DNA from 2 places in the Bacillus haynesii genome. Region 1 is predicted to be linked to the other one. Evidence: riboswitches for the same ligand, from Rfam matches in the RefSeq annotation. Region 1 holds a riboswitch; the other holds the start of a gene.
What was found. A riboswitch is a leader RNA that binds a small molecule or an ion and turns the genes downstream of it on or off. The one in region 1 is predicted to bind lysine.

Region 1 (11,011 bases):
GTGGAGGTTTAGGTTTTCGACAATCATCTGTTCGCCGTAGCCGATCCCCAGGTTGTTTGTTGAAAGAGACACCTTGCACCCTTCCCTTCTTCAATTTGTTTTCATGAGCAAATAGATAAAGTACGGCGCGCCTAAAGCGGCAATGACAAGCCCTACGGGAATTTCCGAAGGCGCCAGTATCATTCTTCCGATTAAGTCCGCCAGTAAAAAGAGCAATGCTCCGGTCAACGCGGAAGCCGGGATTAAAAGCTGATGCTTTGGCCCGACAAGTCTTCTGGCAATATGCGGAGCCACGAGACCGAGAAACGTAATATTTCCTCCAGCCGCTACACACGCGCCGCTCAGCGCGGCTGCTGACAGAAGCAGTGTGCGCCGCTCCTTTTCAACTGCCGTTCCGAGCCCTGTTGCGAGCTGATCACCGAGATTCAGCACGTTTAAATAGCGCGCTTTATAGAGGATAAAAGGAATCAGCACGACGATCCATGGCAGCACGGCCGAGACAAAGCTCCAGTTTGAACTCCATATATTTCCTGACAGCCAAACAGCCGCCTGCATAAAGTCATTCGGGTCCATTTTAAGCTGCAGCATTAAGATGGCCGCCGAAAACGCCGCATTCACTCCGATGCCGACCAGAACGAGGCGAATGGGATTCAAGCCTTTTTTCCACGCCAGCAAATAGATGGAAACGACTGCAAAACAGGCTCCCAAAAACGCGAAAATCGGCAGGGAAAAAACGAATCCTTTTTGCAGGTTGCCAACGTCTCCCTGAAAATAGAAGATGAACAGCACAACGGCAAAACCTGCTCCCGTATTGATGCCCAATATCCCCGGATCGGCCAGATCATTCCGGGATATCCCCTGCCAGACGGCTCCGGAGACAGCAACCCCCGCACCGATCAGCATGGCGAGGACCATGCGCGGCAAACGGAATTCAAATAATACAAGTTCATCCTGCGGCGTTCCGAAGCCGAACAGTGTTTTCAATGTATCAAGCGGTGCGATGCGGATTTCTCCCATGTTCATGCTTAATAAAAACACGGCGACCGTCAGCACGGCCATGACGAGCATCACCGCAGCCGCCCGTCTGTTGTTTTTCCTGAGCATTACAGTCCACTCCTTTCCCTGCGGGCCAGATAGAGAAAGAATGGTACGCCGACAAGCGCCGTTACTGCTCCGACAGGTGTTTCAAACGGCGGGTTGACCAGCCTTGCCGCAATATCCGCATAGATCAGAAGAACTGCGCCAAGCACCGCTGAGCATGGAATGATCCAGCGATAATCAACCCCGACCAGAAAGCGGGTAATATGCGGAATGATCAATCCGATAAAACCGATCGCCCCGGCAACGGATACAGCAGCACCCGTCAGCAGAACAACCGACACGATGCCGATCGCTTTAACCGTCTTCGTATATTGACCGAGCCCTTTCGCCAGCTCCTCTCCCAGACTCAGAACCGTAATGGAGCGTGCGATGACAAAAACGACAGCCAAACCGAGCGCTGCCGCCGGAATCAACAACTGAATGCTGAGCCATTTCGTACCGGCGACACCTCCGGCATACCAAAAACTGACGTCGCGCGCCACATCAAAATGGATCGCGATGCCCGTAGAAAGAGCGCTCAGGAACGTGCCGACAGCCGTACCAGCCAAAGCCAGCTTTACAGGCGTAAGACCGCCTTTTGAAAACATTCCGATCGCAAAAACGAGCCCCGCTCCAAGACCTGCACCGGCAAATGACCAGATCATCAGCCCGACCGATGTGGTTCCTGGAAAAAAAGCAAACGCGACAGCAATTGCGAAAGCTGACCCGTGCGTGACGCTCATAATTTCCGGCGATGCGAGAGGATTTCTCGTCATCCCCTGCATCACCGCACCGGAAACCGCCAGGCAGGCGCCCACAAGAGCCGCACTTACCGTTCTTGGCAGTCTTAGTTCCTGAATAATTTGATGGGCCGTATTTTTCGCATCAAAATGAAAAATAGCGTCCCATACCGTTCCAAGCTTTATATCAGCCGCACCGAGCGCAATCGATAATGCGGCGCCAAAAAGCAGCAGCATGATTCCGCCGGTCAGGACAAAAACAGCTCCGAGCGGACGGCTGATCGGTCTCTGTTCTTCATCAGGGCCATCCGCGCTGTTGATATGATGTATGTTTTTGTAAGAGCTCACTCGATGCCATTCCTTTCGATCTTTTTAACCGATAACGATTATCATTTTCATGATAGACCTAAGACGAAAAACAGCCCGATTCCCAAGATAAAGGTGGTCAAGTCAGACGTGCCTGAAACGATGACCCATAAAGAGTACGCCAGAGCGGCCAAGGCGATAATGCCGTCCCCTGTTCTTGACCCTTTCAGCTCGCCGTATGTCTCCCCTTTGAGGATGAGCTTCAAGCTGAAAACAGCCGCTACGAGATAAGGCACAAGGTAAGCGAGCGTCGCCGACGTTGTTAAAAACGTAAAGGCCTCGCTGATCGTTCCCGAAATCGTTGAGAAAATAAAGATCTGCGACATCACGTTTGTGACGATCAATGAATTGACTGGGCTTCCCTTTTTGTTCGTTTTCGCAAAGAAAACAGGAAAATCACCGGCCTTTGCCGCCTGATACGGAACCTCTGCGCCGATTAAAATCCAGCCGAGCATCGATCCGAACAAAGAAACGATTGCCAAGACCGCCATCATCACGCTGCCAAAGCTGCCGATGATCACGTGCAGCACATCAACGAACGGTTTATCTGATGCCTGGAGCTGATCGTGCGGGATGACGCCCATCGTAATTAAAGTGATGATCATATAAATACCGAGCGCAATTAACAGTCCGGTAATCGTCGCGCGTTTCACATCGCGCTGGGATGATGCGCGCCCTGATAAAATCACCGCAGACTCGATGCCGACAAACGCCCACAGCGTTGAAATCGCCGCATTGTGAACCTGTCCGCCCAGCCCTATGCTTTTGCCTTCTGATTCGATCGGAAAATAAAATGATTCGAATAATGCCGTTTGAAAAACGAATAAACCTGCAACAATAAACAGGACAAACCCAAGCACTTTGGAAAAAGTCGCTAAAAAGTTCAGCTTGCCTGCTCCATTTATGCTGGAGACTAAGATGAAATGCGTCCCCCATAACAAAATCGTACACACGATAAATGTCAAGGTCTGGCCAAGTGTGACAGAGTGTCCGCCGAGTTCAACCAGCTCGCGTCCGTCAGTTAAGATCGGCAGGAAAGTCGTCATATAGCCTGCAAGGCTTGTAATGATGGCCACGTTGCTGATCCAGCTTGCCACCCAATACCCCCAAACCATTGTAAAACCTGCCGCATTCCCTTTTTTAGGGTCTGAGAATAAAGCTCTTGCATAGCTTTGCGGACCTGCTTTAAGATCCGGGCGGCGAATGGATAAATGACCGAATACAAGGGCGATCATCAGCACCCCCGCGCCCGTCACCAGCCATGCCGCCGTTACGCCGAGCGGGCTTGCCGTCTGAGCGAGTGTGCTGGGGAGCATAAAAATCCCTGAGCCGACCATATTGCCGACAACAAAAGCCGTAAGAAGCCAGAAGCCCCATTTTTTTGTCTGTTCCATAAAATATAACCTCCGAGCATTTTATAAAAAATATGCCGGACCAGACCGTGAGATCATTCAAAATAAAAAAAGCATGAACAAAAGTCCATGCTTTGGTTAAACATACACTCTTGATCTCCGGATAGCCCTCCGCGGGAAAAAACCGCGGCAGTCCTGCACTTATTCAATGCAGACCCAGCATAAAGAATGAATGGCTTCCTTATGCTTCGGCGCTGATGCCTTTTGCATATGATCATCGGCCCCATCAGCCTCACACATGCGACTCATCATCCGCGCAACCTCTACCTCACTAAGAGTTAAGAGTGAGGATTTATCACATATTCTGAAAAGAGGTTACCAGAGAAATTTTAATCTGTCAAAGGGAAGTGATGGAAAAAAGCGGACAGCCGCGACAAAAGGCCGCCTTTTTTGGCAGCCTTCTGAAGAATGGAAGACGGGCCCTTCCATCTGTCATTTATCGGTTATTTTTCTTTTTGTTGACCGCCTCTTGCAGAGGGTCTCCTTTCAGCGCTTGCCCTGCATCTTCAAGCGCCCCCCGAACGGCGTTTTGGTTCTTTTCCTTATTTCCTCTATCTTTATTGAAGAGAATACCCAAATGAATCACCTCTTTAAAAATGTGGTACAATTTTAATTTGGCTTATCATTTTAAAATTATGCAGAACCTTGGAAGGTGTTTTTTAACTGAAAACACCATATTTTAGATGAAAACGTGCCGATTGCCTCAAGAAAATGCGGTTTTTTAGCTGACAAGTTGTCACCATCTGTCTTGAAGGCCGTCAGAACTCTTGATATAGTTTTCATTAGGAAATTGTTATAGGTCTTAAAGGAGAAGCGATATGACAGGAAAAACACACATCATGGGAGGGGTCGCTTCTTGTACGGCTGCTGCTTATTTTTACGGATATGATCCGGTGTTCATGACAGCTTCTGGTGTTATCGGAGCATTGATTCCGGATATTTGCCATACAAAAAGCAAGATAGGCAGAAGGCTTCCGATTTTATCAGCAGTGATCAGTTCTGTCTTCGGGCACAGGACGTTTACACACAGCCTGCTCTTTTTGCTCATTACGGCATTTGCGGCACATTTATATTTTACAGATCAGAGCATACTTTTCGGATTGATGGCCGGAATGGCGAGCCATCTGCTCCTTGATGCCGGGACTGTAAACGGCATCAAACTTTTCTTTCCGTCCGCCATTAAGGTTCGGCTGCCCCTTTATATTAAAACCGGCGGGAAGGCAGAACAAGGCGTTCTTGCTGTGCTCACCGTTGTTTCGTGCTATTTTATTGCGAACTTGATCGCCTGACGAAAGAGACGGTTTGACCGATTGCTATATTATGCTTTTTTTAGTCATTTTATCTTGGTGTTCTTTACCTGCGGGGATTATATGTGAGGAGCTATTTATATGAAAGAACAATTTTTTAAAAAGCAGTGGTTTTTATGCCTATCCATATTTTTTATGTGGATGAAGACGTACTTCATCTACAAGCTGGGCTTTAATTTACAAATCGACAACGCACTTCAGGAACTGATCCTGTTTATCAACCCGCTTAGCTTTCTCATCCCTGTACTCGGCATCAGCCTCTTTTTTCGCGAAAAAACGCAGCGCCTCTATTTAATCGGGGCTAATGTCGTCCTGACGGGCATCTTGATTGCAAACAGCATTTTTTATGGTTTCTACATCGATTTCATCACCATTCCCGTCCTGTTCCAGGCAAAAAACCTCGGGGGGCTTGGAAGCAGTTTTCAGGAACTGTTCAATCCGGTTTTCATCGCGCTTTTCCTGGACCTGGCTCTCATGGTCTGGCTGGCAAAAACGCGCGAAAGAACCGGCAAAAAGCTTTCCGCTAAAGCCGTTAAGATCTACTATGTGGCAGCCGCCGGAACGGTGCTGTTTAATCTCGCCCTGTCAGAGCTGGATCAGCCGAAGTTTTTAAGCTACTCCTACGACAGGGAAGTGCTTGTAAAAAATATCGGCTTATATCAGTTTCATCTGTTGGACGGCATTTCACAGACCTTTAATTTGACACAAAAAGCGGTCGCTGATGAAAACAGCCTGGCAACGATCGAAAACTACACAAATGCCGACTACAGCAAACCGAACCAAGATATGTTCGGGATTGCTGAAGGACGAAACGTCATCTTTGTAACGCTTGAATCCACCCAGACGTTTGTCATCAATGAAAAGGTGAACGGCCAGGAGATCACGCCGTTCATGAACAAGTTCATTCAAAAAAGCTATTATTTCGACCATTTTTATCAGCAGACCGAACAGGGGAAAACGTCCGATTCGGAATTCATTGTCGCCAATTCGCTCTATCCGTCTCTGAGCGGTTCAGTGTTTTTTACGAAGAGCGAAAATGCGTACAATTCGATGTATAAAACACTGGCGAATCACGATTACAAAACATCGGTTTTCCACGCCAACCATAAAAAATTCTGGAACAGGGACGTCATGTACAAAGCCCTTGGCATCGACAGCTTTTATGACGTCTCCCATTTTCATGTGACACCTGAAAATTCAACGGGCTGGGGGCTGAAGGACAAGGAGTTTTTAACGCAATCGGCCGACTTGATGAAAGACATGCCGCAGCCCTTCTACAGCAACCTGATCACATTGACGAACCATTTTCCGTTTCAAATTGATGATGAGGATAAGCTGATTGATGAATACGATTCGGAGAGTGAGATTTTAAACCGGTATGTCACGACTGTACGCTATGAAGACGAAGCATTGAAGCATTTCATTGCAAAACTGAAGAAAAACGGCCTTTACGACAATTCTGTGATCGTCTTCATGGGAGATCACTACGGCATATCAGAAGCGCACAACGATGCGTTAGCTCAATTTTTGGGCAAAGACGAAATCACCCCTTACGATACCGTTCAGCTGCAGCGGGTGCCGCTGATTATCCACATTCCGGGGGTAACGGATCAAGACCCGAAAACGATATCTGAAACAGGCGGCCAGATTGATGTCAAACCGACATTGCTCCACTTGCTCGGAATTGATACAAAAGGCATGATTCAATTCGGAAATGACCTGTTTTCGAAAGAAAGAATGCCTTTCGCTGTGTTAAGAAACGGCAGCTTTATTACAGATGATTATATCTACACGAAAAATACGTGCTACAGCAAAAAAACCGGGGATATGATCAACGACGGAGAGGACAAATGCGGCCCTCTCATAGAGAAAGCGAATGAAGAGCTTTCCCTTTCCGATAAGATTATTAACGGTGATTTGCTGAGATTTTACAAAAAATAATCCGTCCCCTTTAAGCCGGATTCTCCCCGGCTTAAAGGGGCTGTTTAAATTGAGGGACAGCTGGGTATTATATACCGAATGTTAAAAATGAACTTGCGGTTTTGCAGTTCCTTCGTTACCCTAAATGAAAAGAGAAGTTATTTCGAGTACCGATTATTTCATAAAGTGTTATAAAAAATGATAAATAAGAAGGTTTTAATATGAGTGAAACACAGCACAAGACAAATCAATTGCCGATTGTTGCCGTCTTGATTATGGGGACATTTATCGCCATTTTGAATCAGACGCTTTTGACGACGGCTCTGCCTCCGATCATGAGGGACTTAAACATTACGCCGGGGCTTGCCCAATGGCTGACGACCGTTTTTATGCTCGTGAATGGGATCATGATTCCAGTTACGGCTTTTTTAATTGAAAAATTCACGACGAGAAAGCTGTTCATGGCGGCAATGTCTTTATTTACGGCTGGGACGCTGATCTGCGCCTTGTCATTCAGCTTTCCGGCGCTGATTGCGGGACGCGTCGTGCAGGCGGCCGGTGCGGGCATTATGATGCCATTGATGCAGACGGTGCTTTTATTGATTTTCCCAAAGGAAAAACGCGGATCAGCGATGGGAATGGTCGGGCTTGTAATTGCCTTCGCTCCCGCTGTCGGACCGACCCTGTCAGGCTGGATCGTCGATCGCTATCCTTGGGAAGTATTGTTTTACCTGTTGCTTCCGTTCGCCGTTATCGACATGATTGCCGCACACTTTATTTTAAAAAATGTCACCGAACAGACATCGCCTAAGATGGACGTTACTTCCATCATATTGTCTTCGCTTGGCTTCGGCGGCATTTTGTACGGCTTCAGCAGCGCCGGTGTTGCCGGCTGGACGGGTGCTGACGTGCTGGCTGGCTTTGCGGTCGGCAGCGTTGCGCTGTTTTGGTTCATTTGGAGGCAGCTCCATTTGGAAGAACCGATTTTGGAATTCAGGGTATTTAAATATCCGATGTTTACCCTGGCGACGATTATCGGGATGGTCGTCTTTATGTCGATGATCGGAGCGGCGACGATCGTGCCGATGTATATGCAGGATATGCGCCATTTCACAGCGATGGAATCGGGAATGATGCTGTTTCCGGGAGCAGTAGTGATGGGGCTGATGTCTCCGATTACCGGAAGAATTTTTGACAAAATCGGCGCACGGATCTTGAGTATCACCGGTTTGACAGCGATCTTCGTGACCACATTGCTCTTGACCCATCTGACAAAGACGACGCCTTTTGCGTATTTGTCTACCGTCTATGCGATTCGGATGGTCGGCATGGGGATGGTGCTCATGCCTGTTACGACAGCCGGCTTGAACCAGCTCCCGCGCCATTTGATTCCTCACGGAACGGCCATGAACAATACGATGAGACAGATGTCAGGATCGATCGGGACGGCTGTTCTGATCACCATCATGACACAACGTGCGCTTACCGATCCTGCCGGTCCGTCTTCGGATACGGCGATGATTCACGGCGTCAATCTGGCGTTTATGACCGCGGCCGCATTGTCGGGAATCGGATTGGTTCTCTCATTCTTTATTAAGCAGCACCGACGCGGACGGCTTGACGGCAGCAGAAGAAAACAAGCGAAAGGCCGTTTGGCCATTCATGAGAAATAAAAAAATCCCGGGTTCATAAAAACCCGGGATTTTCTTATGGTTATTCGAATCCGTGAACCATTGTGTCAGGATCCGGACCGACGCGCTCATCTTTGTTAAGAGCGTTGATTTTTTCGACATCTTCCGCTGACAATTCAAAGTCAAAAATGTCGGCATTTTCAATAATGCGGTGTTCTTTGATTGACTTCGGAATGGTGACGACTTCACTTTGCAAATCCCAGCGCAGGATGACTTGAGCGACGGATTTGTTGTATTTTTTAGCGATGTCAGTCAGCACCTGATCATCGAGGAGTTTTCCCTGCATGAGCGGAGACCATGCTTCCACCTGAATGCCCTGCTTTTTGCAGTAGTCCCTAAGCTCAGCCTGAGTCAGCCGCGGATGGAATTCAACCTGATTGACCATCGGTTTAATTTCCGCATCTTCCAATAAGCTTTCCAAATGGTGCACATTGAAGTTGCTGACGCCGATCGCTTTCACTCTGCCGTCTTTGTACAGCTTTTCAAGCGCGCGCCACGTATCTTTATATTTGTCTTTTCCAGGCCAATGAATCAAATATAAATCAAGGTAGTCAAGGCCGAGTTTTCGAAGGCTTTCATCAAAAGCCGCCAATGTTTTTTCATATCCCTGGTCACTGTTCCATACCTTTGACGTGATGAAAAGCTCTTCGCGGGGAACGCCTGATTCTTTAATCCCTTTGCCGACGCCTTCTTCATTTTGATAGATAGCGGCTGTGTCAATGCTCCGGTATCCGTTTTTAATGGCTGCTTTCACAGATTCAACGACTTGGCTGCCTTCTTCAACTTTGAAAACTCCAAGTCCAAACCATGGCATTTTCACACCGTTATGTAATGTTACAGTGTCCTTTAAACTGCTTACCATTTTGAACGACCACCTTCCTTTTTTCTAGATGCTTTTTAAACGCACCGCTTTTATTATCTCACACTGGGTGGATTTTACAAAACAACTTGCTCAACCGGCTGTATGAGCCAAAGCGAGCGCTCCTGTGATTCCCTGATCGTCGCCGAGACCCGGCGGCACGATGTATTCTTCAAGATCAGGCAGGTCGACATATCCGTTCATATATTCGGCAAGCTTTTTGCGAATCAACGGGAACAGCTGCTGCTGCTTCATGACACCGCCGCCCATGATGATTTTTTCAGGGCACAGAATCAAAATATATTGCATGAGAGCCTGTGCTAAATAGTCGGCTTCAAGCTCCCAAACTTCCTCGTTTTCAGCCAAATCCTTGCCCTTTTTCCCCCATCGCTTTTCTAGCGCCGGACCCGATGCCATCCCTTCAAGGCAGTCCTTGTGATACGGACAGATTCCTTCAAACGTATCCTGCGGATGCCGTCTAATGAGAAGGTGACCCATTTCAGGATGGAGCGTGCTCTGCACGAGCCGGCCGCCGACAATCGCTCCTGCTCCAATTCCTGTGCCGACTGTAATATACAAGCAGCTTTCCAAGCCTTGCGCCGCTCCTTTCGTCAGCTCGCCAAGCGCGGCAGCGTTTACATCAGTCGTAAACGAAACCGGAATGCCGAGCCTTTTTTCCAATTCGGGAATAAACGGGTACCCCTTCCAGGCTAATTTCGGCGTATTGGTTATGTATCCGTAATCCTCTTTATCTTTTGCAACGGATATAGGTCCAAAAGAACCCACCCCCATTGATGTGAGCTGATATTTGCTGAAGAAATCGGTCAGCTTTCCAATGGTCTCCTCAGGCGTCTCTGTCGGGATCGTCAGCCTGTCTATGATTTCTCCGTTTTCTGTTCCAACTGCACAAACAAACTTTGTGCCTCCTGCTTCTATTGCACCGTAATGTTTCATCCTCTCGGCTCCTTTTCATCTGTTTGAACTGCTTTAATTGAATCATAAATCAGACAATGAAAGAAAGCAATCACACTGAACACTGATTCACCGGAGCATGGGGGCTTTTGACGCCCCCGGAATACTGCTTCCCGAAAATGTGGCAGTTTTCAAACAACTGCCGCGTTAAAAACATTCCCTTAAAAAGGCTTCTGACCGCTTTATGGCAACCGTGAAAAAGAGGTTTTTTAAAGCCCGGCACGAAGCTTTAATAATGAGGAGGGATATCATGAAGCATCCATTCCACAATTTCCGTTCTTTATTCCCGATATTGTCTGATCATGTTCACCTTGCCGCATGCTCTGGAAGCGCGCTGGCTCTGCCTGTTGCCAAAGCGATTGATGAGTATCAGAACGGCCTTTTAACTTCTGGTGCAGACTGGAAAGCACATCTCGGCAAGATAGATGAGGCTAAGGAAAAATTCGCCCGGCTGATCGGCGCCGAAAAAGAAGAGATAGCCGTTTTGCCGTCAGTATCTGACGCTGTGGCTGCTGTTGCCGCTTCATTGCCGCAGCCATTGCACCGAAGGCAGATCGCCTTCACGGATATCGATTTTCCTGCTGTCGGCCAAATTTGGCTTGCGCAAGACCGCTTCAAGGATCACCTCATCATCATTCAGAGCGAAGACGGAATGATCAACTTG
Region 2 (11,011 bases), 480 kb from region 1:
CGTTCAGGAGGCGGTCGTTGCCGGCATCCCTGACGAATACAGAGGAGAAACGGTTAAGGCTTTTGTTGTGCTGAAAGATCATGTTACAATAACAGAGAAGGAATTGGACGAATATGCCAGATCGCGTCTGGCTCCTTATAAAGTGCCGAAAGTATACGAGTTCAGGGACGAACTTCCGAAAACGGCAGTCGGAAAGATTTTAAGAAGAGCGCTCGTTCAAGAAGAAAAGACCGGCGTCTGAAAAAGCGAAGTCTGCCGTCGATTTTGACGGCATGCTTTTGTGATGCGATTTGAGTTTAGCTTCTTGACAAACCGTCCATTTTTATTTACGATTAACTCATGAATGAGTATTCATTCATTAATTTGAAAGGGACGAAGCCAATTGAAACAAAAGAGACCAAAGTATATGCAGATTATCGACGCAGCTGTCATTGTGATTGCAGAAAACGGATACCATCAGGCACAGGTTTCAAAAATCGCCAAGCAGGCCGGAGTGGCGGACGGCACCATTTATCTTTATTTTAAAAACAAAGAAGACATTCTCATCTCATTATTCAAAGAGAAAATGGGACAGTTTATCGAGCAGATGAACGAAGAAATGAAAGCGAAAAATTCGGCGACAGAAAAGCTTTCGCTGTTCATCAAAAAGCACTTTGAACTGCTCAGCAGCGATCGCCACCTCGCGATTGTCACCCAGCTTGAGCTGAGGCAGTCGAATCTTGAGCTGAGGCTGAAAATCAATGAGATTCTCAAAGGGTACTTAACGATCCTGGAAGACATCATCACCGAAGGAAAAGAAGCGGGAGAATTTAAGAGCACGCTTGACGTCCGCCTGGCGAAGCAGATGATTTTCGGTACGGTGGATGAGACGGTTACAACCTGGGTGATGAATGATCAAAAATACGATCTGCCAAACCTGGCAGACAACATTCATGAATTGCTGATCCACGGGTTCAGCAGCCAGAAGACGAAGGAGGAGGAATAAAAATGGCAGCATTATCATACACCGTAGACGCCCATGTCGCGATCATTACGATTCAGCACCCGCCGGCAAATGCGCTATCGACGCAAGTGCTTGAAGATCTTTCCGCATGCCTTGATGAACTTTCAGAACGTCAGGATGTCAGAAGCGTCGTGATTCACGGAGAAGGAAGATTTTTCTCGGCAGGCGCTGACATTAAAGAGTTTACATCATTGATGGACGGGTCTGATTATGCAAATTTGGCTGATAAAGGCCAGCAGATTTTCGAAAAGGTAGAATCTTTTCCAAAACCGGTGATCGCCGCAATTCACGGGGCTGCTCTTGGAGGCGGCCTGGAGCTTGCGATGGCATGCCACATCCGGATTGCCGAGGAAAGCGCTAAGCTCGGCCTTCCAGAACTGAATCTCGGAATCATTCCCGGCTTTGCGGGAACGCAGCGACTTCCGAAGTATGTGGGCACCGCCAAAGCGCTTGAAATGATCGGGACATCTGAGCCGATATCCGGCAAGGAAGCTTTTGAATACGGCCTTGTCACGATTTTGGCGGCGAATGAAGAAGAAGTGCTGCAAAAGGCACAAGAGCTCGCGCAAAAATTCGCTGAAAAAAGTCCGCAGACGATGGCTTATGTCATTGAACTCCTGAATTCGAGCAAAGTGTATTCGTATGAAGGCGGCCTCAAGCTAGAAGGGAAATACTTCGGCGAAGTGTTCCAATCCGAGGATGCGAAGGAAGGGATTCAGGCATTTCTTGAAAAGCGGAAGCCGCATTTTAAAGGGAAATAACAAACGTGAAAACAAAGGGGATGAATAGAACATGAACATTTATGTCTTAATGAAGCGCACGTTTGATACAGAGGAGAAAATTCAGATTGAACAAGGGGAAATCAACACGGACGGAGCTGAATTCATCATCAATCCGTACGATGAGTACGCCATTGAAGAAGCGCTTCAGCTGAAGGAGAAGCACGGCGGTGAAATTACGGTCGTCACAGTCGGCGAGGAAGAAGCTGAAAAAGAGCTCAGGACGGCTCTGGCGATGGGGTGCGACAAAGCCGTTCTGATCAACATTGAAGACGACCTGGAAGAAGCGGACCAATATACGGCTTCAGCCATCCTTTACAACTATTTGAAAGACCGCGAGTACGACATTATACTCGGCGGGAACGTGGCGATCGATGGGGGATCGGGACAGGTGGCGCCTCGTTTGGCAGAGCTGCTCGGCATTCCTTGTATTACGACGATTACAAAGCTGACGGTAAACGGCGCAGATGTTGAAGCGGAACGCGACGCCGAGGGCGATCTTGAAGTGATCCAGACGTCGCTTCCAATCGTAGCGACTGCACAGCAGGGGTTGAATGAGCCGCGTTATCCGTCTCTTCCAGGAATCATGAAGGCGAAGAAAAAGCCTCTCGAGGAGCTCGAGCTTGATGATCTGGATATCGACGAGGAAGACGTGGCCGCCAAAACAAAAACGATCGAACGATTCCTGCCTCCGAAAAAAGAAGCCGGGAAAATCCTTGAAGGGGAACCGGAGCAGCAGGCGGCAGACCTTGTATCACTGCTGAGAAGCGAAGCAAAGGTCGTTTGAAGCCGAAGGGAGAAAAAACACGGTCATTAAAATACAGGGGGAAATGGACATGAGCAAAAAAGTTATCGTATTGGGAGAGTTCAGGGACGGTTCGTTGAGAAATGTGACATTCGAAGCGATAGCCGCAGGAAAAACGGTTGCCCAAGGGGGAGAGGTAATCGGCGTTCTCTTCGGTGAAAGCGTTTCAAGTCATGCGGCAGAACTGATCCATTACGGCGCTGACAGAGTGCTTACAGCCGAAAACCCGCTCTTGAAAAACTATACGTCTGACGGCTATGTTCAAGCCTTTTTGCCAATCATTGAACGCGAGAATCCGGACGTGATGATTTTCGGCCATACGTCAATGGGAAAAGACTTGTCGCCGAAGCTTGCAGCCCGTATGGGAACAGGGCTGATATCGGATGCCGTCGACGTCGAAGTGGCCGGCGGCAACATCGTGTTTACAAGGCCGATTTACTCAGGCAAAGCGTTTGAGCGGATCATTTCCGAAGATGAAACGATTTTTGCAACGATCAGACCGAATAATATCGCCCCGCTTGACAAAGATGAGACGCGGACAGGAGCGGTTGAAAGCATCGAAGCAGATATTCGGGACATCAGAACGGTCATCAAGGACATTGTCAAAAAAACGTCCGAAGGCGTCGATTTGTCTGAAGCGAAAATTATTGTAGCAGGAGGTCGCGGCGTCAAAAGCGAGGAAGGCTTTAAACCGCTGCAGGAGCTTGCCGACGTATTGGGTGGCGCGGTCGGCGCTTCTAGGGGAGCCTGTGACGCAGACTACTGCGACTATTCGCTTCAAATCGGCCAGACCGGCAAAGTCGTGACACCTGACTTATATATCGCCTGCGGCATTTCCGGAGCGATTCAGCACCTCGCAGGGATGTCAAACAGCAAAATCATCGTTGCCATCAACAAAGATCCGGAAGCTGATATCTTTAAAATTGCCGACTACGGGATCGTCGGCGACTTATTTGAAATCGTTCCGCTGCTCACGGAGGAATTTAAAAAGCTGAGCGTCAGCACTTGATCAAAAGCCGGCCTGAATGGCCGGCTTTTTACATAGGCACATTTCCGTCTTCTGCAAAATAACATGGGATATGGACATTTTCAGAAAGGCTAAAATCCCGATGTGTAAAACTGTGCAGATAGGGAAACGTATAATCAAGCATTATGTTAGCGTGAACCAAAGGGAGATGCTATACTAAAAAGCATAATTTCACAATTGGAGGAATGAAAGAATGGCTATCGTAAAAGCAACTGATCAAACATTCTCAACTGAAACAAGTGAAGGCGTAGTTCTCGCCGACTTCTGGGCTCCTTGGTGCGGACCTTGTAAAATGATCGCGCCCGTACTTGAAGAGCTTGATCAAGAAATGGGAGACAAACTGAAAATCGTAAAAATCGATGTTGACGAAAACCAAGAAACTGCCGGCAAATACGGCGTGATGAGCATCCCGACTCTCCTCGTACTAAAAGACGGCGAAGTGGTCGAAACATCTGTCGGCTTTAAACCGAAAGAAGCGCTTGAAGAATTGGTCAACAAACATTTGTAAAATAGAAACCTGTGAAAAAGGCGATTCCAAAGGGATCGCTTTTTTCTTACAAACCGCCATCTTCCTTCTCCAATTGTGGCGAACGTACGGTCGGTCATGGTAAACTAAAATTAAGGAAAAACGCCGAAACAAGGAAGGATTTTTGATGAACAAAAAAATCAAAGAAAAGCTGGCCCTTCTCCCGGATCAGCCTGGCTGCTACTTAATGAAAGACAGGCAGGATACCGTCATCTACGTCGGGAAAGCGAAAATCTTAAAAAACAGGGTCCGCTCCTATTTCAGCGGTTCCCATGATGCCAAAACACAGCGTCTTGTCAGTGAAATTGAAGACTTCGAATACATTGTCACATCCTCGAACATCGAAGCGCTCATTCTTGAAATGAATTTAATCAAAAAGTACGACCCGAAATATAATGTGATGCTGAAAGATGATAAAAGCTACCCGTTCATTAAAATCACGAATGAGCGGCATCCGAAGCTGATTGTCACAAGGAAGGTCAAAAAAGACAAAGGCCGCTATTTCGGACCGTACCCCAATGTCCAGGCTGCAAGGGAAACAAAAAAGCTGCTGGACCGCCTCTATCCGCTCAGAAAGTGCGCCAAACTGCCGGACCGCGTCTGTTTGTACTATCATCTCGGACAATGTCTGGCGCCATGCGTATATGATGTGTCTGAGGAGACAAACAGACAGCTCACAGAAGAAATTACCCGCTTTTTAAAGGGCGGATACAATGAAGTCAAGAAAGAACTTGAAGCAAAAATGCTTGAAGCCTCGGAAAACCTGCAGTTTGAACGGGCGAAAGAATTCCGCGATCAAATTGCCCATATCGAGTCAACGATGGAAAAACAGAAAATGATGCTGAACGACATGGTTGACCGCGATGTATTTGCCTATTCGTATGACAAGGGCTGGATGTGCGTCCAGGTCTTCTTCATCAGGCAAGGTAAATTGATTGAAAGGGATGTCAGCATGTTTCCTCTATACAGGGAAGCAGATGAGGAGTTTTTGACGTTCATCGGGCAATTTTACTCAAAAAACAACCATTTTCTTCCGAAGGAAATTTTGGTGCCTGACAGCGTCGATAAGGACATGATTGAGGAGCTTTTGGACGTGCACGTGCGCCAGCCGAAAAGAGGAGCGAAGAAAGATCTGCTGCTCCTTGCCCATAAAAATGCAAAGCTCGCTTTGAAAGAGAAGTTTTCGCTCATCGAACGGGACGAAGAGCGGACGATCGGCGCGATTGAAAAGCTTGGCAAAGCGCTGGGCATCTACACGCCGTACAGAATTGAAGCGTTTGATAATTCAAATATTCAAGGAACGGACCCTGTTTCGGCCATGGTTGTATTTCTCGACGGAAAACCGCATAAAAAAGAGTACCGCAAATATAAAATCAAGACAGTTGAAGGTCCTGACGACTACGGATCAATGCGCGAAGTCATCAGAAGAAGATATACAAGGGTGCTGAAAGAAAATCTGCCGTTGCCTGATTTAATTTTGATCGACGGCGGAAAGGGGCAGGTGTCTGCTGCCCTTGACGTTCTGGAAAATGAATTGGGTCTCGATGTCCCTGTTGCCGGTCTGGTGAAAGACGATAAACACAGAACATCCAACCTTTTGATCGGTGATCCCCTTGAGATCGTCCAGCTTGAGCGGAACAGCCAGGAATTTTACCTGCTTCAGCGCATTCAGGACGAAGTGCACAGGTTTGCGATCAGCTTCCACAGGCAGCTCAGGGGAAAAAGCGCATTTCAATCGGTGCTCGACGGCATACCGGGCGTCGGCGAACAGCGGAAAAAACTGCTGTTAAAACATTTCGGTTCCGTTAAGAAAATGAAGGAAGCGAGCGCCGAAGATATCCGCAAACTCGGCATTCCCCTGAAAACGGCGCAGCTGATTGAAGAGGCTTTAAAAAAATAATGTTGAACTTTTAAAAAGAATCTGATAGAATTTGTACTAATTTCATAATAAGATCGTGTGATATGGTGAAGATAGAGGTGCGAACTTCAAGAGTAGGCTTGATGAGGAAGATGGATTCCGATGAAGAAAGCTGAAAGGGGAGCGTCGCCGAAGCGGGGAAAAATCCATTCATTTTTCCTGCTGGCTTTACATTGAATAAATGTAAGGCTGTCAAGAATTCATTTCTTGGAGGGCTATCTCGTTGTTTAAGATCATCGGCATTTTTGTTGGTTAAAGCAATGAGGGAATTCTCTCATTGCTTTTTTTGTATGAAAAAACCGTACAGCCCGCTGGTCAAGCTTTCCTCTTCATACATAAACAAGCACGAACGAAAACAAAAAGGGTGGTATTTGATGGGTCTCATCGTCCAAAAATTTGGCGGAACTTCCGTAGGGTCAGTGGAAAAAATATTGAATGTCGCAAACCGCGTCATCGAGGAAAAACAGCGCGGTCATGATGTTGTCGTCGTCGTTTCGGCGATGGGCAAATCGACGGACTCCCTCGTCGCGCTTGCTAAGGAAATTACCGAACAGCCGAGCAGCAGGGAAATGGATATGCTGCTGACAACAGGAGAACAGGTGACAATTTCGCTGTTGACAATGGCTTTGCAGAACAAAGGGTATGATGCGGTTTCCTATACAGGCTGGCAGGCCGGCATCGAAACCGAAAATATTCACGGTAACGCAAGGATTACGAACATTAATACAGGCAAGCTGAAAGAGCGCCTGAATGAAGGGAAAATCGCCGTTGTCGCCGGATTCCAGGGCATCACAGCGGAAGGTGAAATCACAACGCTCGGCAGAGGCGGATCAGATACGACAGCCGTTGCCCTCGCAGCTGCCCTGAAAGCCGATAAATGCGACATTTACACCGATGTACCGGGGGTTTTCACAACCGATCCCCGCTATGTGAAAACAGCGCGGAAGCTGGCCGGAATCTCTTACGATGAAATGCTTGAGCTTGCCAATCTCGGAGCAGGCGTCCTTCATCCGAGAGCTGTTGAATTTGCGAAAAACTATCAGGTGCCTTTGGAAGTCCGTTCAAGCACCGAAAAAGAAGCCGGCACATTAATCGAGGAGGAATCATCAATGGAACAGAATTTAATCGTAAGAGGCATTGCATTTGAAGATCAGATCACACGCGTGACTGTATGCGGCCTGGCGAGCGGCTTGACGACGCTGTCAACGATTTTTACAACGCTCGCCAAACAGAACATCAACGTTGACATCATCATTCAATCGGTGACAAGCACAAGCAAAACGTCGATTTCTTTCTCCGTGAAAACAGAAGACTTAAAACGGACGGTCGAAGTTCTCGAAGAATACAAAGACGCGCTCGACTATGAACAGATTGAAACGGAAAACAGGCTTGCCAAAGTGTCGATCGTCGGTTCAGGCATGATCTCCAACCCGGGGGTAGCAGCGGAAATGTTCGCTGTGCTGGCGGAAAAAAACATCCAGGTCAAAATGGTCAGCACATCCGAAATCAAAGTTTCGACTGTCGTCAACGAAGGCGATATGGTGAAAGCCGTTGAAGCGCTGCATGATGCTTTTGAACTGTCGAAAATAAGCATAGCTGCGAATTAAACATCCTGCAATTTGCTAGCAGGAGGAGAATGGTATGTAATCAGAGTTAGTAAGGGCTAATGCAAAGTCGAATAAGGCGGGAAATCCGCGAAAATGAAGATGAATATTCTTCCTTAGGGAGCTCAATCATATCGCTGTTTTCCGCTCTGATAAGCTTTTATCCATTGTTTGTTGTGGAATGGCTTTAGTAGTCGGGAGACGATTGATAATAACACAGAGCGATTTTACGATGCTGCATCCTTTTTCTTCGTAAAATATATCCGCGGTCCCCGCCTATGACACTTTGTGCGAAATAAATTTGATTAAACAGAGCCCAATACGGTTGCGATGTTTGTAATACCGAATCAGCCAGAGGCCAAATTTTATTCCTTTTTGATATAAATAATAGGCCGAAAAATAAAATGTTACTTTTCAGCTATTGGTTGGCTGTTTTGGTTTCTACTTGATGTATGGGTCCTTTTTTCATATTCAGGCTATGTGCTTTTATTGTATGATGAGCGATTTCTTTATTGCTTTTTCTATATCATCTAAAACAAGCGATCAAAAAAAGTATGATGCTTAATCATGATCCATTAGGTAATGGCAAATATAATTTAAAAACGGCACCTTGTTTGTTATGGTTTTCTGCAGTAATTTTACCTCCATGTACTTCTAAAATCTCCTTGCTTATGGCTAAGCCCAATCCGGCTCCTCCTGTTTTTCGATTGCGAGAGGTTTCTCCTCTGTAAAGCGGCGTAAATATCTGGTCTAACTCGGACTCGTGCAGCCCCTTTCCTTTATCCCGAATGGCAATGACAGCGTATTTTTTCTCTTCGAACAGTGAAACGTAGATGTCGCTGTTTTTAAAAGAAAATCTTATGGCATTGTCTATTATGTTGTAAAAAGCTCTGGAAAAAAGCTCGGGATCTGCATAAACATATGTATCACCTTCAGGAATTGATTTTATGAGATGAATTCCCTTTTCTTCTAATATTGCTGAGTAATCGTTCAGGTAATCGTCAAGTAAGCGGTTTAGGTTTACAAACTCTACACTTGGTTTTTCTTTGTAAAGTTCTAGCTTCGTGTATGAGAATAGGTCTGACACTAAATGATTCAGCATATCCGCTTTATTTCTGCATGTCGCAATGTATTTCTTTACTTTTTCAGGGGCTTGGTGTAATTGCTTTTCTATGATTTCTAGATATCCCCGGATTGTAAATATTGGTGTCCGTAAATCATGCACGATAGAAGCAATAAACAGTTTTCTTTCGTTTTCAAGTGATTGTTGTTTGGCTAATGATTTCTTTAGCTGCAGCTGCATGGACTTAAATCCGTTTGATACTTCATGAATTTCTGTAACACGTGAAGAAGGAAGAGAAAAATTGAAATCCTGTTTTGAAATGAGCTGTGATGTTTTCTCCAGTGCAGTCAACGGGATTAATACTTGTTTATTCATAAACCATGCAGCTGTCGCCAAAAGCATCAGGAAAACAAATAATGCGATGAATAAGCCTCCATACTGTTCTAGAAAACTGTTTTCTGAACCATTGAAAGCATGGAGTGCAGGCCTTTTATCTTGAACATATAAAATGCCTGCGAGTTTTTTATTCTGATATACATAATATTCTTCAAGAAGATAGTTTGTATTCCCAACTGAGTAATCTGCTGTTTGCTCTATTTTTGTAATCTGATGATTATCTGGTTTTTCTATTGTTGAAAATAAGACTTTTTGATCTTTGTTCAGCAAGCGTATCCCTATATAAAGCTCATCAGTTTTATGATGTATTTGTTTTTGCCACTCTTTTTTGTTCCAATTTTCCGGCTGATTCAGAATGTTTTGTTCCAGCCAAGGCATTATATCTTCTATTTCAATAGAATTTGTTTTTGATTCATTATAAAAATGGACGGCCATTTTTGTAGTAAGAATGGGGAGCAAAATAAATGCAATAATGAAGAGAAACAGCCATTTTTTTATTGCCAGTCTTTTTTTGTGCCCCTTTAACATGTTTATGCCCCCTCCACAAATTTGTATCCGACACCCCAGACAGTTAGGATCCAGCGCGGCCGAGAGGGGATTTCTTCAATTTTTTCCCTGATTCTCGCGACGAATACCCTTACTGTATGCGGATCACTATAATGCTCTCCCCATATAAATTGGATAATTTGATCGTGTGTAAATACTTGATGGGGATGTCTGCTAAGTAGAGATAATAAGTCAAATTCCTTTGAGGTGAGGGAAACTTTTCTTCCGTGTATATGTACTTCTCGGGATAAGTAATCAATTGTAAGGCCGTTGAATGAGTGTCCGGGTTTTTGCTGTCCGGAGCGCCGTCTCACTGCTTTGATTCTGGCTACAATCTCACCTGGTGTTGCCGTTTTTACAATATAATCATCACCCCCGACACTTAATCCCCTGATTTTATCGGTTGGATCCTCTTTGGCGCTTAAAAATAAGATAGGGACATCCTTTATGTCTCTCAGCTTCTTGCATATCGAAAAGCCTGATTCCCCCGGCATCATTACATCCAGTAAGATACAGTCGACCTCTTGTTTGTTGACAATGGAGAGTGCTTGTTCTCCATTAAATGCTGTTAGAACATTGTAATTCTCGATCTCCAGAAAGTCTTTCATCAGTTCAATAATTTCTGCATCATCATCGACGACTAATATGGTTTCTTTCATTATCGCCATTCCTTTCTGTTTTGCTTCTGAATAACATTATGACGTTTTTTTGGTAATTGCGGAATATGTGTGAATAAATCTTGATATTTTATTGATATTTTATTAACGCCCTATTGAGTTTAGCTATTTAAAATGAAACTGAACTATAAAAAGAGGTGAAAAACATGAGAGCTTCAGTCCTGCAAACCAAAAAGTTATCAAAGTCATATGGAGAGGGAGTACATCAATTTTTTGCATTAAGAAATATTGATTTGGATATAAAAAAAGGTGAATTTACAGCTATTATGGGTCCTAGTGGTTCTGGAAAGTCTACGTTATTAAATATGCTGTCAGGGCTAGATAAACCAACTTCAGGAGAAGTCACACTAGACGGTATTCATTTATCTCAGTGTAATGAGTCCCAAATTACACAACTCAGAAGAAATAATATCGGTTTTATTTTTCAGTTGTTTAATTTGATTCCTGTGCTTACAGCAGAGGAGAATGTAACGCTTCCTATACTCCTAGCTGGAAAGAAAGATAAATCGGTAAATAAAAAGGCAAATGATTTGCTGCAATTATTAGGGATTGGAAGACTCGCTTCTTCTTATCCGTCCCAGATGTCAGGGGGACAGCAGCAGCGGGTTGCAATTGCAAGAGCGCTTATTATGGAACCCAGTATCGTATTAGCAGATGAACCAACCGG

Region 2: linked by a shared signal. The riboswitch ahead of H2R00_RS00385 (aspartate kinase) and the one ahead of H2R00_RS18940 (amino acid permease) in region 1 are both predicted to bind lysine.

The regions. Positions count from the first base shown of each region.
Region 1 covers NZ_CP059494.1:3,827,518-3,838,528, reverse strand. The annotation lists gene H2R00_RS18955 (ABC transporter ATP-binding protein) at 1-27, opposite strand, end outside; gene H2R00_RS18950 (FecCD family ABC transporter permease) at 91-1,104, opposite strand; gene H2R00_RS18945 (FecCD family ABC transporter permease) at 1,104-2,168, opposite strand; gene H2R00_RS18940 (amino acid permease) at 2,216-3,580, opposite strand; lysine riboswitch at 3,695-3,872, opposite strand; gene sspJ (small acid-soluble spore protein SspJ) at 4,035-4,175, opposite strand; gene H2R00_RS18930 (metal-dependent hydrolase) at 4,417-4,887, shown strand; gene H2R00_RS18925 (LTA synthase family protein) at 4,987-6,846, shown strand; gene H2R00_RS18920 (MDR family MFS transporter) at 7,047-8,498, shown strand; gene H2R00_RS18915 (glyoxal/methylglyoxal reductase) at 8,539-9,378, opposite strand; gene H2R00_RS18910 (ROK family protein) at 9,469-10,329, opposite strand; gene H2R00_RS18905 (aminotransferase class V-fold PLP-dependent enzyme) at 10,598-11,011, shown strand, end outside.
Region 2 covers NZ_CP059494.1:75,953-86,963, forward strand. The annotation lists gene H2R00_RS00350 (AMP-binding protein) at 1-241, shown strand, start outside; gene H2R00_RS00355 (fatty acid metabolism transcriptional regulator FadR) at 383-985, shown strand; gene H2R00_RS00360 (enoyl-CoA hydratase) at 988-1,764, shown strand; gene H2R00_RS00365 (electron transfer flavoprotein subunit beta/FixA family protein) at 1,796-2,569, shown strand; gene H2R00_RS00370 (electron transfer flavoprotein subunit alpha/FixB family protein) at 2,619-3,596, shown strand; gene trxA (thioredoxin) at 3,808-4,122, shown strand; gene uvrC (excinuclease ABC subunit UvrC) at 4,268-6,040, shown strand; lysine riboswitch at 6,105-6,284, shown strand; gene H2R00_RS00385 (aspartate kinase) at 6,433-7,665, shown strand; gene H2R00_RS00390 (sensor histidine kinase) at 8,228-9,649, opposite strand; gene H2R00_RS00395 (response regulator transcription factor) at 9,652-10,326, opposite strand; gene H2R00_RS00400 (ABC transporter ATP-binding protein) at 10,491-11,011, shown strand, end outside.